Linked DNA regions of Streptomyces sp. 2114.4. The protein of the gene in region 1 interacts with the protein of each later gene in a pairwise test. Links are inferred from orthologs where the notes say so. Each region holds a gene or a part of one and is shown on either strand. Other genes may lie near its edges.

Evidence for each region.
Region 2: the proteins of CFW40_RS02875 (region 1) and paaC interact in binary tests that used the Escherichia coli proteins (3 or more experiments, as listed by UniProt). The link is inferred for Streptomyces sp. 2114.4 from one-to-one orthologs.

Annotation. Positions count from the first base shown.
Region 1 is NZ_FYEY01000001.1:689,661-696,091, forward strand. What follows is about bases 1,307-4,029. They hold CFW40_RS02875 (response regulator), read left to right. Parts: upstream 1,307-2,183; coding sequence 2,184-2,876; downstream 2,877-4,029. Other genes in these bases: CFW40_RS02870 (sensor histidine kinase), read left to right, coding at 1,307-1,996; CFW40_RS02880 (DUF4352 domain-containing protein), read left to right, coding at 3,221-3,802; CFW40_RS02885 (GNAT family N-acetyltransferase), read left to right, coding at 3,899-4,029. In the rest of the region: CFW40_RS02865 (ABC transporter ATP-binding protein), read right to left, coding at 1-45; more of CFW40_RS02870, read left to right, coding at 320-1,306; more of CFW40_RS02885, read left to right, coding at 4,030-4,549; CFW40_RS02890 (FadR/GntR family transcriptional regulator), read left to right, coding at 4,645-5,382. UniProt on the Escherichia coli protein: Member of the two-component regulatory system DpiA/DpiB, which is essential for expression of citrate-specific fermentation genes and genes involved in plasmid inheritance.
Region 2 is NZ_FYEY01000001.1:3,977,118-3,983,824, reverse strand. The notes cover bases 1,162-4,160. They hold paaC (1,2-phenylacetyl-CoA epoxidase subunit PaaC), read right to left. Parts: upstream 3,020-4,160; coding sequence 2,303-3,019; downstream 1,162-2,302. Other genes in these bases: paaA (1,2-phenylacetyl-CoA epoxidase subunit PaaA), read right to left, coding at 3,354-4,160; paaB (1,2-phenylacetyl-CoA epoxidase subunit PaaB), read right to left, coding at 3,019-3,357; paaD (1,2-phenylacetyl-CoA epoxidase subunit PaaD), read right to left, coding at 1,812-2,309; paaE (1,2-phenylacetyl-CoA epoxidase subunit PaaE), read right to left, coding at 1,162-1,812. In the rest of the region: CFW40_RS17450 (acyl-CoA dehydrogenase family protein), read right to left, coding at 1-517; more of paaE, read right to left, coding at 769-1,161; more of paaA, read right to left, coding at 4,161-4,304; CFW40_RS17420 (DUF5819 family protein), read left to right, coding at 4,472-5,143; CFW40_RS17415 (HTTM domain-containing protein), read left to right, coding at 5,140-6,549; CFW40_RS17410 (TrmH family RNA methyltransferase), read left to right, coding at 6,546-6,707. UniProt on the Escherichia coli protein: Component of 1,2-phenylacetyl-CoA epoxidase multicomponent enzyme system which catalyzes the reduction of phenylacetyl-CoA (PA-CoA) to form 1,2-epoxyphenylacetyl-CoA. The subunit C may be essential for structural integrity of the alpha subunit.

The DNA.
Region 1 (6,431 bases):
GCTCGTACCCCGCAGTTCGATCGCGGGGCTCGTGTGGCTGTTCATGGGTCGGGAGGCTAGGAGTGATCCGGGCCACAGCGGCAGCCTTGTGGGCGCAAGCGACCTTTCTGCGCGCAAACCCTGTTGTGCTCATTTTGCTCACGCTAGAACGGCTAAGTCGTCACCAGGGGGTGTGCGGGCGCTCACGCACGGCTTACGGTGCGGTGATCGCGAAGTAAAAGGTGCGGGCCCTCGCGAGGTGAAAGACGCAGGCATCGCGCAGCGAAAAAGGACGATTCGGTTCCGCAAGGGTGCGGAGGGCGGAGACAAGGGAGACCCGATGCGGATCCGCTGGCCCCGACGGGTCTTTGCACAGGTGCTCACCGCGCAAGTCGCCCTGACCACCGGTGTCATGGTGCTCGCCACCGGCCTGTTCCTCGCCCCGCTCAGCTCCGAGCTGGACGACCAGGCGATGCGCCGGGCGCTGTCCATCGCCCAGACCACCGCCGCCGCACCGGACCTCGCCCGGGAGCTGGTCACCACCGAACCGGCGGCGCACGGGCCGGTGCAGGCCGAAGCGGAACGGATCCGTACCGCGACCGGGGCGCTGTACGTCGTCGTGATGGACACCCACGGGGTGCGCTGGTCGCACACCCACACCGACGAGATCGGCCGGCATGTCTCCACGGACCCGAGCCGGACCCTCGCCGGGCGGCAGGTGCGGCAGATCGACACCGGGACGCTGGGGCGGTCGGCCCGCGCCAAGGTGCCGCTGCGCGACGACCGGGGCCGGATCGTCGGCGCGGTGTCGGTCGGTATCGCCTACGACAGTGTCCGGGGGCGGCTGTTCGGCACCATCCCCGCGCTGCTGCGGTACGCGGGCGCGGCGCTGGCCGTCGGGGTGCTGGCCGCGGTCGCGCTCTCCCGGAGGCTGCGGCGTCGTACGCACGGGGTGGCGTTCGCCGATATCTCCGCCCTGCTCGACGAGCGGGAGGCGATGCTGCACGGCATCCGGGAGGGCGTCGTCGCCTTCGACCGGCGCGGCCGCATCCGGCTGGTGAACGACGAGGCCGCGCGGCTGCTGGGCCTGGACGCGCGGGCCGCGGGCCGGGCCCTGGACGAGGTGCTGCCGCCGGGGCGGACGACGGATGTGCTGGCCGGGCGGGTGGACGGCACGGATCTGCTGGCCGTCAGCGGCGGGCGGGTGCTGGTCGCCAACCGGATGCCGACCCAGGACGGCGGGGCGGTGGTGACCCTGCGGGACCGCACCGAGCTGGAGCTGCTGGGCCGCGAACTGGACGGCACCCAGGGGCTGCTGGACGCGCTCCGGGCCCAGGATCACGAACACGCCAATCAACTGCACACCCTGCGCGGGCTGCTGGAGCTGGGCCGGTACGAAAGGGCGGTGGAGTTCGTCAGCGAAGTGGCCAGCGCCCAGCGGGCCTCCGCGGAACAGATCGCGGAGCGGGTGCACGACCCGCTGCTGTCCGCACTGCTCGTCGGCAAGGCCGCCGTCGCCGCCGAACGCGGGGTGTCGCTGCGGGTGTCGTCCACGACGCTGCTGCCCGATGCGGTGGTCGACCCGCGCGACCTGGTGACCGTGCTGGGCAACCTCATCGACAATGCGCTGGACGCCACCGGGGAGCGCCGCCGCGACGAGCCGTTCGTCGAGGTGGAGTTGCGGGCCGAGCACACCACCGCCGTGCTGCGGGTCTCGGACACGGGGCCGGGGGTGCCGCCGGAGCTACGGGAGCGGATCTTCGCCGAGGGCTGGTCCACCAAGGCCGCCGCGCGCGCCCCCGGAACCGCGCCGTCCGCCCGCCCGGTGGCTTTCCACCGCGGCCGGGGCATCGGCCTCGCGCTGGTGCGCCGGCTCGCCGAGCGCTACGGCGGGATGGCCCGGGTGACCGCCCGCGCGGGCGGCGGTGCGGTCTTCACCGTCGTCCTCCCCGAAGCACTCGCCCGGCACGACGACGCGCCCGTGCGCCGGCTCACCACCGCGGGAGAGCCACGGTGAAGCGGGCGAATCACGACGAAAGGAGTACCACGGTGACCGGAGTGCCACGACGGCCGGAGCGCCGCGACGGAATGGGGCACCGCAAGGCAACGGGGCATCGCAAGGGAACAGGGCGCCGCGAGCGAACTGGGCTCCGTGTGGGAACGGAGCCGCCGGCGCGAAGACCCCTGCCGAGCGGAGCATCACGATGATCGATGTCCTGGTCGTGGACGATGACTTCCACGTCGCCGAGATCAATGCCGCGTATGTGTCCCAGGTATCCGGCTTCCGGGTCACCGGCCGTGCCCACACCGCCGCCCAGGCGCTGGCCTCCCTGGAGCGCACCCCCGCCGATCTGGTACTGCTCGACCACTACCTGCCCGACGAAACGGGCCTGTCACTGGTGCGACGGCTCCGCCAACTCGGCCACCGCACCGACGTGATCATGGTGACCGCCGCCCGTGACGTCACCACGGTCCAGGACGCGATGCGCTGCGGCGCGCTGCAATACCTCGTCAAACCGTTCGGCTTCTCCGGGCTGCGCGCCAAACTTGAGGGCTATGCGGCGCTGCGCCGCACCGTGGAGGGGGTGGGGGGACGCGGCGAGGCGGGCCAGGAGCAGGTGGACCGGATCTTCGGCGCCTTCCGGACCACCGACTCCCCGCACACCGAACTCCCCAAAGGCCACTCGGCGGCGACCGTCGACCTGATCCGCCGGGTCCTGGACACCGCCGGGCACCCGCTGTCCGCCCACGAGGTGGCCGAACGCGCCGGCGTCAGCCGCTCCACGGCCCAGCGCTACCTCAAACACCTCGAACGCAGCGGCCACATCACCCTCACCCTCAAATACGGCGACACCGGCCGCCCCGAACACCGCTACCGCTGGGCGAGCAGCCACTGAACGGCCGAAACCGGTGGCGAACGCCCCTATGCCGCCGTGCTCGCGCCGGCGGCACGGACCGAACTCGCCACGGAAGAGATACGCCAACTCGGCGCTCTGCGCGGAGCCTCCGCCCGCCTGCGCAGCCATCTCGGCCGGCGCCTCGGTCTTCGCGCTTGACTCACCGTCCAACGACTGGGGGCGGACGCAGGCAGGCCTTTGACCGGCTGCCGGGGCCGGCCATCAGGCAAGGAAGGGCGCAACTGCCCCCACGCATCCGACTCGGCCGCCTCAAGCGTCGTGATGTGCCGTACAGTTCACGCATTCACAAGCCAGGGACCGCTGAAGTACCGGAGGGGAACACCATGCGCCCGTACAGCCGAAGCGCTGCATTATTCATCGCCGCTCTGACCGCCACCGGAGCCGTGGCCGGCTGCTCATCGGCTTCCGGCGACGCCTCCAAAAAGCCTTCGGCGTCTTCCACCGCTGCCGGGCCGGAGAAATCCGCGGACGCACCCAAGGGAGCGACCGAGCCTCCCGCCCTCTCCATCGGGAAAACCCGCACCTACACCGCGAGGGACAATTCCGGCAACGCCACAACGATGTCTGTCACCTTCCACGCCGCGAAGTACGTCACCCCATCGGAAATCGGCGAAGCAAAACCCAAGGGCTCCTACGCCATCATCACCGTCGAAGTAACGAATACAGGCCACCAGGACGGCACCTTCACCCCGTACCGGAACATGAAATGGAAGGACAAGGCCACGACAGAGCAAGAGGTGTCGACGCTGATATCAACCGGCACCCAGGACGTCGGCACCACATACCATCCTGGCCAGGGGGTGACCGGAGATATCGTCCTCGACGTGCCACAGAAGGGCGGCAGCGTCACCTACTACGACACACGGGGAACCGCCTCGCTCCGCTTCGAGATGCCGTCCCGGTAGACCTCACGGAGGCACCTCAGCGCCGCCCGCCCGCGCCCTGGCCCAACTGGCCGTCCACCGTAGGTCACTTACGGGACGGCCTTTAGGCTGCCTGTCATGAATGCCGCGACTCCTGGTGGGACCAGCCCCGAGCTTGACCTTCTCGACGCGGGGCAGCTGTCCGGCGATCCGGAGCTGGCGGCCGGGTTCGCCGTGGCGGCGCACCGGATCCTGGCGGAGCTGGTCCGGGGCGGTGCCCCGCTCGGCTGGACCGATCCGCCCCCGGCGGACGAGGTGGCGGAGCTCGTCGGGCGGGTGCTGCGCGCCGCGCGGGCCGGGGACGGCGCGCTGCGGGCGGCGTACGCCGGGCGCCGGCTGGTCGGGCTGGGGTACTGGCTGCGCTATGCCCGTCCGACCAATCGGCAGCACGCGGACCTGGAGAAGCTTGCGGTGGCGCACGGGGCGCACGGGCGGGGTGTGGGCCGGTCGCTGACCGCCGCGCTGGTCGGGGACGCCCGGGAGGCCGGGATCGAGGTCCTCACCCTGGACGCGCGGGCCGATAACACCCGGGCGCTGGCCCTCTACCGGTCGCTCGGCTTTCGTGAGTACGGCCGTCTCCCCGACTTCGTCGCCATGGGCGGACGCCGCTACGACAAGGTCTTCTACATGCTGGACTTCCGCGGAAGCGGGCAGCCGGGACGGCCGCAGCAGCCGGAGCAGCCGGAGCGGCCGGAGCGGCCGGAGCGGCAAGCCCCGCACCGGCAGTAGCGGCTTCGTCACGAAGAGGCGCGGGATCCGCCTCCGGGAGACCCCCTGCGTCCCACCCCTTGACAGCTCCCCCGGCCGGGCCTGACGATCCCGGGGTGAACCTGTCAGACAGCCAGACAGCTGGCGAGGCCCCCCGTCGGATCAGCGCCATGGAAGCGGTCCTGCACCATCTGCGCGACGCCATCGAGCGGGGTGACTACGCGGTCGGGGACAAGCTCCCCTCGGAGGCGGAGCTCTGCCGTCGGCTGGAAGTGAGCAGACCCGTGCTCCGGGAGGCGCTGCGCGCGCTCCAGACCATGGGGCTGACCGTCTCGCGTACCGGCAAGGGCACCTTCGTCGTCTCCGACGGCGCGGTGGCGGACCCCACCTTCGGCGACTACGCGGCGAGCGACCTCCTGGAAGTGCGCCGGCATGTCGAGATCCCGGTGGCCGGTTACGCGGCGCTGCGCCGTACGCCGGAGGACCTCGACCAGCTGAACCGTCTGCTGGAGCGGATGGAGCAGGAGACCGACACCACCGCATGGGTGGCGATGGACTCCCTCTTCCACCTCGCCGTCGCGCAGGCGGCCCGCAATCCGGTCTTCCGCCGGGTCATCGAGGAGATCCGCGATGCGCTGGCCCGCCAGTCGGCCTTCCTCAATGAGCTCGGCGGGCGGCGCGAGCAGTCGAACCGCGAGCACCGGGCGATCGTCGAGGCGCTTGTCGACAGCAGTGAGCACGACGCGGTGGAAGCCATGGCGCACCACCTCGCCCGCGTCGAGACGACGCTGACCACCATCGTGCGGCCACCACACCGTGCGGGCCCCTCCACGGAAGACGAGGATCACGCGTGAGCGAGCAATCCCTCCGGCAGGCGGAACGGCAGCAACGACAAGCAGTGGGGCAGGACGGCGCGCAGCGGTCGTCCGGCGAGCACATGGACGCCGGTGACGCCGGGTACCAGAAGTCCCTCACGTCCCGGCACATCAACATGATCGCGATCGGCGGGGCCATCGGCACCGGGCTCTTCCTCGGCGCGGGCGGCCGGCTCGCCGGCGCCGGGCCGTCGCTGGCGGTGGCGTACGCGGTCTGCGGCCTGTTCGCCTTCCTGGTGGTGCGTGCGCTGGGTGAGCTGGTGCTGCACCGGCCGTCCTCGGGTGCGTTCGTGTCGTACGCCCGCGAATTCCTCGGTGAGAAGGGGGCGTTCGTCGCGGGCTGGATGTACTTCCTGAACTGGGCGACCACCGGGATCGCCGACATCACGGCGGTGGCGACCTATACGCACTACTGGGGCATGTTCTCCCACGTCCCGCAGTGGGTGATCGCGCTGATCGCGCTCGCGGTCGTGCTGACCGTGAACCTCATCTCCGTGAAGTTCTTCGGTGAGCTGGAATTCTGGTTCTCGCTCGTCAAGGTCGGTGCGCTGGTCGTCTTCATGCTGATCGGCATCTTCCTGCTCGTCACCCGGCACCCGGTCGGCGGCACCACCCCCGGCCCCTCGCTGATCGCCGACCACGGCGGGCTCTTCCCGACCGGGGCCCTGGCGATGCTGCTGGTCATCCAGGGTGTGGTGTTCGCCTACGCGTCGGTCGAGCTGGTCGGTGTCACGGCGGGCGAGACCGCGGATCCGGCGAAGGTCATGCCGAAGGCGATCAACTCCATCATGTGGCGGGTGGCGCTGTTCTACGTCGGCTCGGTGGTGCTGCTGGCGATGCTGCTGCCCTGGACCTCGTACTCGGCCGCCGAGAGCCCCTTCGTGACCGTGCTGTCCCGTGTCGGGATACCGGCCGCGGGCGGCGTGATGAACCTCGTCGTGCTCACCGCCGCGATGTCCAGCCTCAACTCCGGCCTCTACTCCACCGGGCGCATTCTGCGCTCGATGGCGATGTCCGGCTCCGCGCCG
Region 2 (6,707 bases), 3.3 Mb from region 1 along the record:
TGTGGGCGGGGAGCAGGATTCGGTCCGCGGTCCCGGCCCAGGGAACGGCGGTCTGGACCCCGTCGAAAACCCAGTCGGCACCCTCCTGGCGGGCGTCGACGGCGAGTTCGGCCGGTTCGTGCCCGGTGCGCCCGCTGCCGGCGACGGTCACGACGAGCTCCCCGGCAGCAATGCGGGGCAGGACGTGCGCACCCAGCTCGTCGGCCGCGTAACGCTGGAGGATGAGCGCGGCGGCGCCGGCCTCCAGCAGCGGCACTCGCGCCAGCACCTTGGCCGATTCGCGGAGTACGAGGCAGAGCGCGATCGGGTCGAGGCCCGCGCCGCCGTGCTCGGGCGCGATCGGCAGGCTCAGCAGGTCGGCGTCGGCGAGCTTGCGCCACAGGGCGCGGTCGAAGTCGTCGGCGACCGCACCTGGGGTGAGCGCCGGGCTGGGCACGCCGTCCGGTGCGACGCCCGCGAAGACGGCCCTGGCCGCTTCGGCGGCGGCCTGCTGCTCCTCGGTGAAGGTGAAGTCCATTGCACTGTCCTCCCACGCGCCGCCTCGAACTGACGAAGCGTCAAGGTAGAACATGTTCCAGGAATTGGGAATGGCGGAACCGTTGGAAGGGGCGAGAGGGACGGGTCCGGGAGAGCGGCGGAAGGGGCGGCAGAGGCGGGCGGGTGAGGCGGCGGAGGCGTCGGGGCGTCCGCGAGCGCTATGCGGTGGTGTCCGCACGGACCGGATTCATCAGGTTCATCAGGTTCATCGGGGTCATGGGGTCATGGGGGTCATCGGTCGAAGTCCAGCTCGACCTTCTCCGTGACCGGGTGGGACTGGCAGGCGAGGACGTACCCCGCGTCGACCTCGTCGGATTCCAGGGCGAAGTTGCGGTCCATGCGGATCTCGCCCGAGACGAGGAAGGCGCGGCAGGTGCCGCAGACGCCGCCCTTGCAGGCGTACGGGGCGTCCGCGCGGTTGCGCAGGACCGCCTCGAGCAGCGACTCGCTGTCGTGGACCGGCCAGGTGCCGGAGCGGCCGTCGAGGGTGGCGGTCACGGTGCTGTGCGCGGGGGTGGCGGCGGCGGGGGCGGTCGGGGCGCCGTTGTCGACGTGGAAGATCTCTTCGTGGATGCGGGTGCGGGGCACGTGGAGGGCGCGGAGGGCGCGTTCGGCGCCCTGGACCAGGCCGTAGGGGCCGCAGAGGTACCAGCCGTCCACGGAGTCGATCTTCAGGAGCGCCGGCAGGAGGGAGCGGAGCCGGGCCTCGTCCAGGCGGCCGGAGGGCAGGCCGGCTTGTTGCTCCTCGCGCGAGAGGGTGTGGATGAGCTGGAAGCGCTGGGGATAGCGGTCCTTGAGGTCGGCCACCTCCTCCAGGAACATCGTCGACGCCGCCGTGCGGTCGCTGCGGATGAGGCAGAAGTGGGCGTCCGGCTGCCGTTCGAGCAGGGTGGAGGCGATGGACAGCACGGGGGTGATGCCACTGCCGCCGACGATGGCGACGAAATGCCCGGGACGTGGTGCGAGGGTGAACCGGCCGGCCGGGGCCATTACCTCCACCGTGTCGCCGACGGCGAGTTCCTTGAGCGCGTACGTCGAGAAGATGCCGTCCTCGACGAGGCGGATGCCCACTCGCAGGACGGGCTGGTCGGTGGCCGGGGTGCAGATGGAGTACGTACGGCGGATCTCCTGGCCGTCGACCGTTCTGCGCAGGGCGATGTGCTGTCCGGGGGTGTGCCGGAAGGCCGTGCGCAGCTCGGGCGGGACCGCGAAGGTGACGGCCACCGCGTCGTCCGTGAGCCGCTCGATCTCCCGGACCTGGAGCGGGTGGAACATCACAACTCCTTGAAGTGGTCGAAGGGTTCGCGGCAGGACTCACAGCGTCGCAGTGCCTTGCATGCCGTGGAGGAGAACCGGCTCAGCAGGGTGGTGTCGGTCGATCCGCAGTGCGGGCAGCGAAGGGTGAGGTCGACGGCGACCGGGCCGCCGGCCGGTCCCGTGGGGCGCGGGGGTGCGATACCGAATTCCGCGAGCTTGCGGCGGCCCTCGGCGGTGATCGCGTCCGTGGTCCACGGCGGGCTGAGGACCGTGCGGACCTCGACCTCGGGTATCCCGTGGTCGTGCAGCACACGCTCGATGTCGGCCGACATCGTCTCGATGGCGGGGCAGCCGGTGTAGGTGGGGGTGAGACGCACCTCGACCCGGCCGGGGCCGGTCAGCTGTACCCCGCGCAGCACTCCCAGTTCGGCGAGGGTGAGCACCGGCAGCTCCGGGTCGGGAACGGAGCCGGCCAGGGCAAGCAGTTCCTCTTCGAGGGCGGTGGTGGTCACCATGCCGCCCCCGGGTGGCTGCGGTGGAGGTGCTGCATCTCGGCGAGCAGCCGTCCGAACGATTCGGTGTGCAGGCCCTGGCGGCCCGCGCCGGCGGTCCAGGCGCCGTGCCGGGGGCCTTCGGGGACGGTGAGGGTGGCTTGTTCCAGGGTGGCGGTGATGCGTGCGGTCCAGCTGTCGTGCAGGGCCGGCCAGGGCACTGTTTCCAGTCCTGCCACCGGCTCGAACAGTTCGCCGGTGAAGCGCCAGAGGGCGTCCAGGGCACGTTGCATCCGGGTGCGGCTCTCGGCGGTGCCGTCGCCCAGGCGCAGCGTCCACTGATGGGCGTGGTCGCGGTGGTAGGCGACCTCCTTGACGGCCTTCGCGGCCAGCGGCGCCAACTCGCTCTCTGCCGAAGCGAGATGGTCGAACAGCAGCTCCTGGTAGGTGGAGAAGTAGAGCTGGCGGGCGATGGTGTGGGCGAAGTCGCCGTTGGGCTGCTCGACGAGCTGGAGGTTGCGGAACTGCCGCTCCTCGCGCAGATAGGCCAGCTCGTCCTCATCGCCCACGAGGGAGAGCAGCACACGGGCCTGGCCGAGCAGGTCCAGCGCGATATTGGCCAGGGCGACCTCCTCCTCCAGGACCGGGGCGTGCCCCGCCCACTCGCCCAGGCGGTGGGAGAGGATCAGGGCGTCGTCCCCGAGGGGCAGGGCCGGGGTGGCGGTTGCGTTCATCAAAGGTGATGCACCCCGTCCGGGATCTCGTAGAAGGTCGGGTGGCGGTAGGGCTTGTCACCGGCCGGCTCGAAGAAGCTGTCCTTCTCGTCCGGCGAGGACGCGGTGACCTGCGCGGAGGGCACCACCCAGAGGGAGACGCCTTCCGAGCGGCGGGTGTAGAGGTCGCGGGCGTTGCGCAGCGCCATCTCCGCGTCCGGTGCGTGCAGGCTGCCGGCGTGGGTGTGGGAGAGTCCGCGGCGGCTGCGGACGAAGACCTCCCACAGGGGCCAGTCGGCGGACCGGGCGGCCGTCCCCGCGGTGGTCGCGGGGGCGTCGGCAGGGCGTGGTGTCGTCATCGGGTGACCTCCCCGTGCTTGGCCGCGTGTGCGGCGGCTGCCTCGCGCACCCAGGCGCCGTCCTCGTGAGCCTGCCGCCGGCGGCTTATCCGCTGCTCGTTGCAGGGGCCGTTGCCCTTGAGGACCTCGCGGAACTCGGCCCAGTCGATCGGGCCGAAGTCCCAGTGGCCGCGGTCGTCGTTCCACGTCAGTTCCGGGTCGGGGAGCGTGAGTCCGAGGGCTTCGGCCTGGGGGACGCAGATGTCCACGAAGCGCTGGCGCAGCTCGTCGTTGGAGTGCCGCTTGATCTTCCAGGCCATGGACTGCGCGGAGTGCGAGGACTCGTCGTCCGGGGGGCCGAACATCATCAGCGAGGGCCACCACCAGCGGTTCACCGCATCCTGCGCCATGGCGTGCTGTGCCTCGGTGCCGCGGCTGAGGGTCAGCAGGAGTTCGTAGCCCTGCCGCTGGTGGAAGGACTCCTCCTTGCAGATACGGACCATCGCGCGGGCGTAGGGGCCGTAGGAACAGCGGCAGAGCGGGACCTGGTTGGTGATCGCAGCGCCGTCCACCAGCCAGCCGACGGCTCCGACATCGGCCCAGGTCAGGGTCGGGTAGTTGAAGATCGAGGAGTACTTCTGGCGGCCGGAGTGCAGCTTGTCGAGCAGTTCGTCGCGGCTGGTGCCCAGAGTTTCGGCGGCGCTGTAGAGATACAGGCCGTGACCGGCCTCGTCCTGCACCTTGGCCATCAGGATCGCCTTGCGGCGCAGGGACGGCGCGCGGGTGATCCAGTTGCCCTCCGGCTGCATGCCGATGATCTCGGAGTGGGCGTGCTGCGCGATCTGGCGCACGAGTGTCGAGCGGTAGGCGTCCGGCATCCAGTCCCGTGGCTCGATGCGTTCGTCCGCGGCCACGGTGGCGTCGAATACGGCCTCGCGTGCCGTTTCCTCCGGCGCGATCGTCGTCATGTGGTGCCCCCTCGCTCCCGACCGACCGATCGTTCGGTTCAATGGTGAGCGGGCGGACCGCGGGTGTCAAGCCTGTGGATAACCCGGCCGAGGGTGTGCCCGGTGCGGCTGCGTAGGTACGGTTCCGGAGCGGAGTTGACCGCATGGATTCTGGGAACGGGGCGGGAATGCAGTCATACGGGGACGAAACGCGGCCATTGTCCGCGCTCTCGCTGCCCTCGCGGATCGTCATAGGGGTGGCGGCCTGCGCCCTCGCGGTCATCGTCGCGATTCATCTCGCCATGATGTTCCTGCACGTGGCGCCGTCGAACACGCTCAGCAAACAGCAGGGCGCCCTGATCAGCGACTACGTCTACCCCGAGTACGAACAGAACTGGAAGCTGTTCGCCCCCAATCCGCTGCAGCAGAACATCGCGGTACAGGTCCGTGCGCAACTGCGCACCGAGGACGGTTCCCCGCGGACCACCGGCTGGACCGATCTGACCGCCCGCGACGGCCAGGGCATCCTCCACAACCCGCTGCCCAGCCACACCCAGCAGAACCAACTCCGCCGTGGCTGGGAGCTCTTCGTCAACACCCACAACGCCCAGAGCCGCCCCGTCGGCCTGCGCGGTGAGCTCTCCGAGCGCTATATCCGGCGGCTCGTGATGCTCCGAATGGACGGCGAGTGGACCGAGGGCGGCGGCCGCGTCGAACAGGTCCAGGTCCGTTCGCAGACGACGGCGGTCCGCCCGCCGCCATGGAGCTCCGAGAAGATCAGCGAGAAGCCCGTGTACCGCGTGCTGCCCTGGTGGCAGGTCACCGCAGACGACCTGCCCAAGGGGGCGAACAGCCAGTGACGTCACCGACGCCCCACCAGCCTCAGCAGACGCCGAGCGACCAGCAGGCCCCGCAGACCACGGAGACGGCCGACGTGCCGCGGCAGGCCCAGGCACCGCAGACGTCCCCGGAGCCCGACGCCTACCGGGAGACCCGCATCGAGCGCGCCATCGGACGCGGCTTCGGGCTGGTCACCAGCCGTGCGCTGGCCCCGTACCAGACCGCCGTGATCCGGATCGGCTTCTCGGCGACGTGGCTGCTGTTCCTGCTGCGCGAGTGGCCGCACCGCGGGGTTCTCTACGGGCCCGACAGCCCCTGGAACCTGGACATGGCCCGCCGCCTTCTGGATGGCAACCACGCCTTCTCGGTCCTCCCCTGGTCCGACAGCCCCGGCTGGTTCGAGTGCGTCTACCTCATGGCCGTCGTGGCCGGCGCGCTGCTGATGCTGGGCTGGCGCACCCGCACCATGTCGGTGCTGTTCATGGTGGGCGTGATCTCGCTGCAGAACCGCAGCATCTTCATAGGCGACGGCGGCGACAACGTCATCCACCTGATGTCGATGTACCTCGTGCTGACCCGGTGCGGACAGGTCTGGTCGCTGGACGCACGCCGGGCGAAGCGGGCAGCGGCCGCCGCGCACGCCGCCGGTCGCGAGGAAGCCGCGCGCGCACCTGCCTCCCGCGATCTGCCCGGCGTCATCCTGTGGGCCGTGCTCGGCCTCGGTCTGGCCGCCGCCCAGCTCCAGGGCAGCTACGGCCTCAGCTGGTCCGAGGGCGGCCCGTTCCCGCACATCGGCTGGAGCCTGGCGCTGTGGGGCCTGTGGCTGGTACACGGTCTGTGGTGGGCGGTGCAGCGCTACGCACCCGGCGAGCCGCGCACCGTACTGGACACCCTCGCCAAGCTCGCCCACAACGGCGCGCTGCTGGTGATCGTGGTCGAGGTCTGCCTGATCTACGCCACGGCCGGCTGGTACAAGATCCAGGGCTCACGCTGGCAGGACGGCACCGCGGTCTACTACCCGATGCACCTGGACTACTTCTCCCCCTGGCCGGCGCTGTCCGAGCTGCTGGGCAGCAACGGCGTAATGGTCATGCTGATCACCTACGGGACGGTGATGGTGCAGGTCGCCTTCCCGTTCACGGTCTTCAACCGCCGGCTGAAGAATGTGCTGCTGGTCGCGATGATCTGCGAGCACCTTTCGATCGCGTTCCTGCTCGGGCTGCCGTTCTTCTCGCTCGCGATGATCACCGCGGACGCGGTCTTTCTGCCGACGAACTTCCTGACCTGGGTCTCCGCACGCCTCTCCGGCCTGCGCGAACGGCTCTTTTCGCGCGGCGCCGCGGCCCGCCCGGCCGACGGGCCCGGGGGCGGAGAGCCGGAGGCCCGTACGGGGCGCGGCGACGGTGGCCATACGCTCGTAGGGTGAGCAGCGAGAAAACCGCCCCCGCCGAGGCCCTTCAGTACGACGAGGGGTACGGGACCCAGATCGGCGTCGGACCGCATCCGGAGCCCTGGCCCCAGGACGACCGCCTGGACCCCGAGCTGCTTGCGCACGGTGACCGCCGCAATGTCGTCGACCACTAC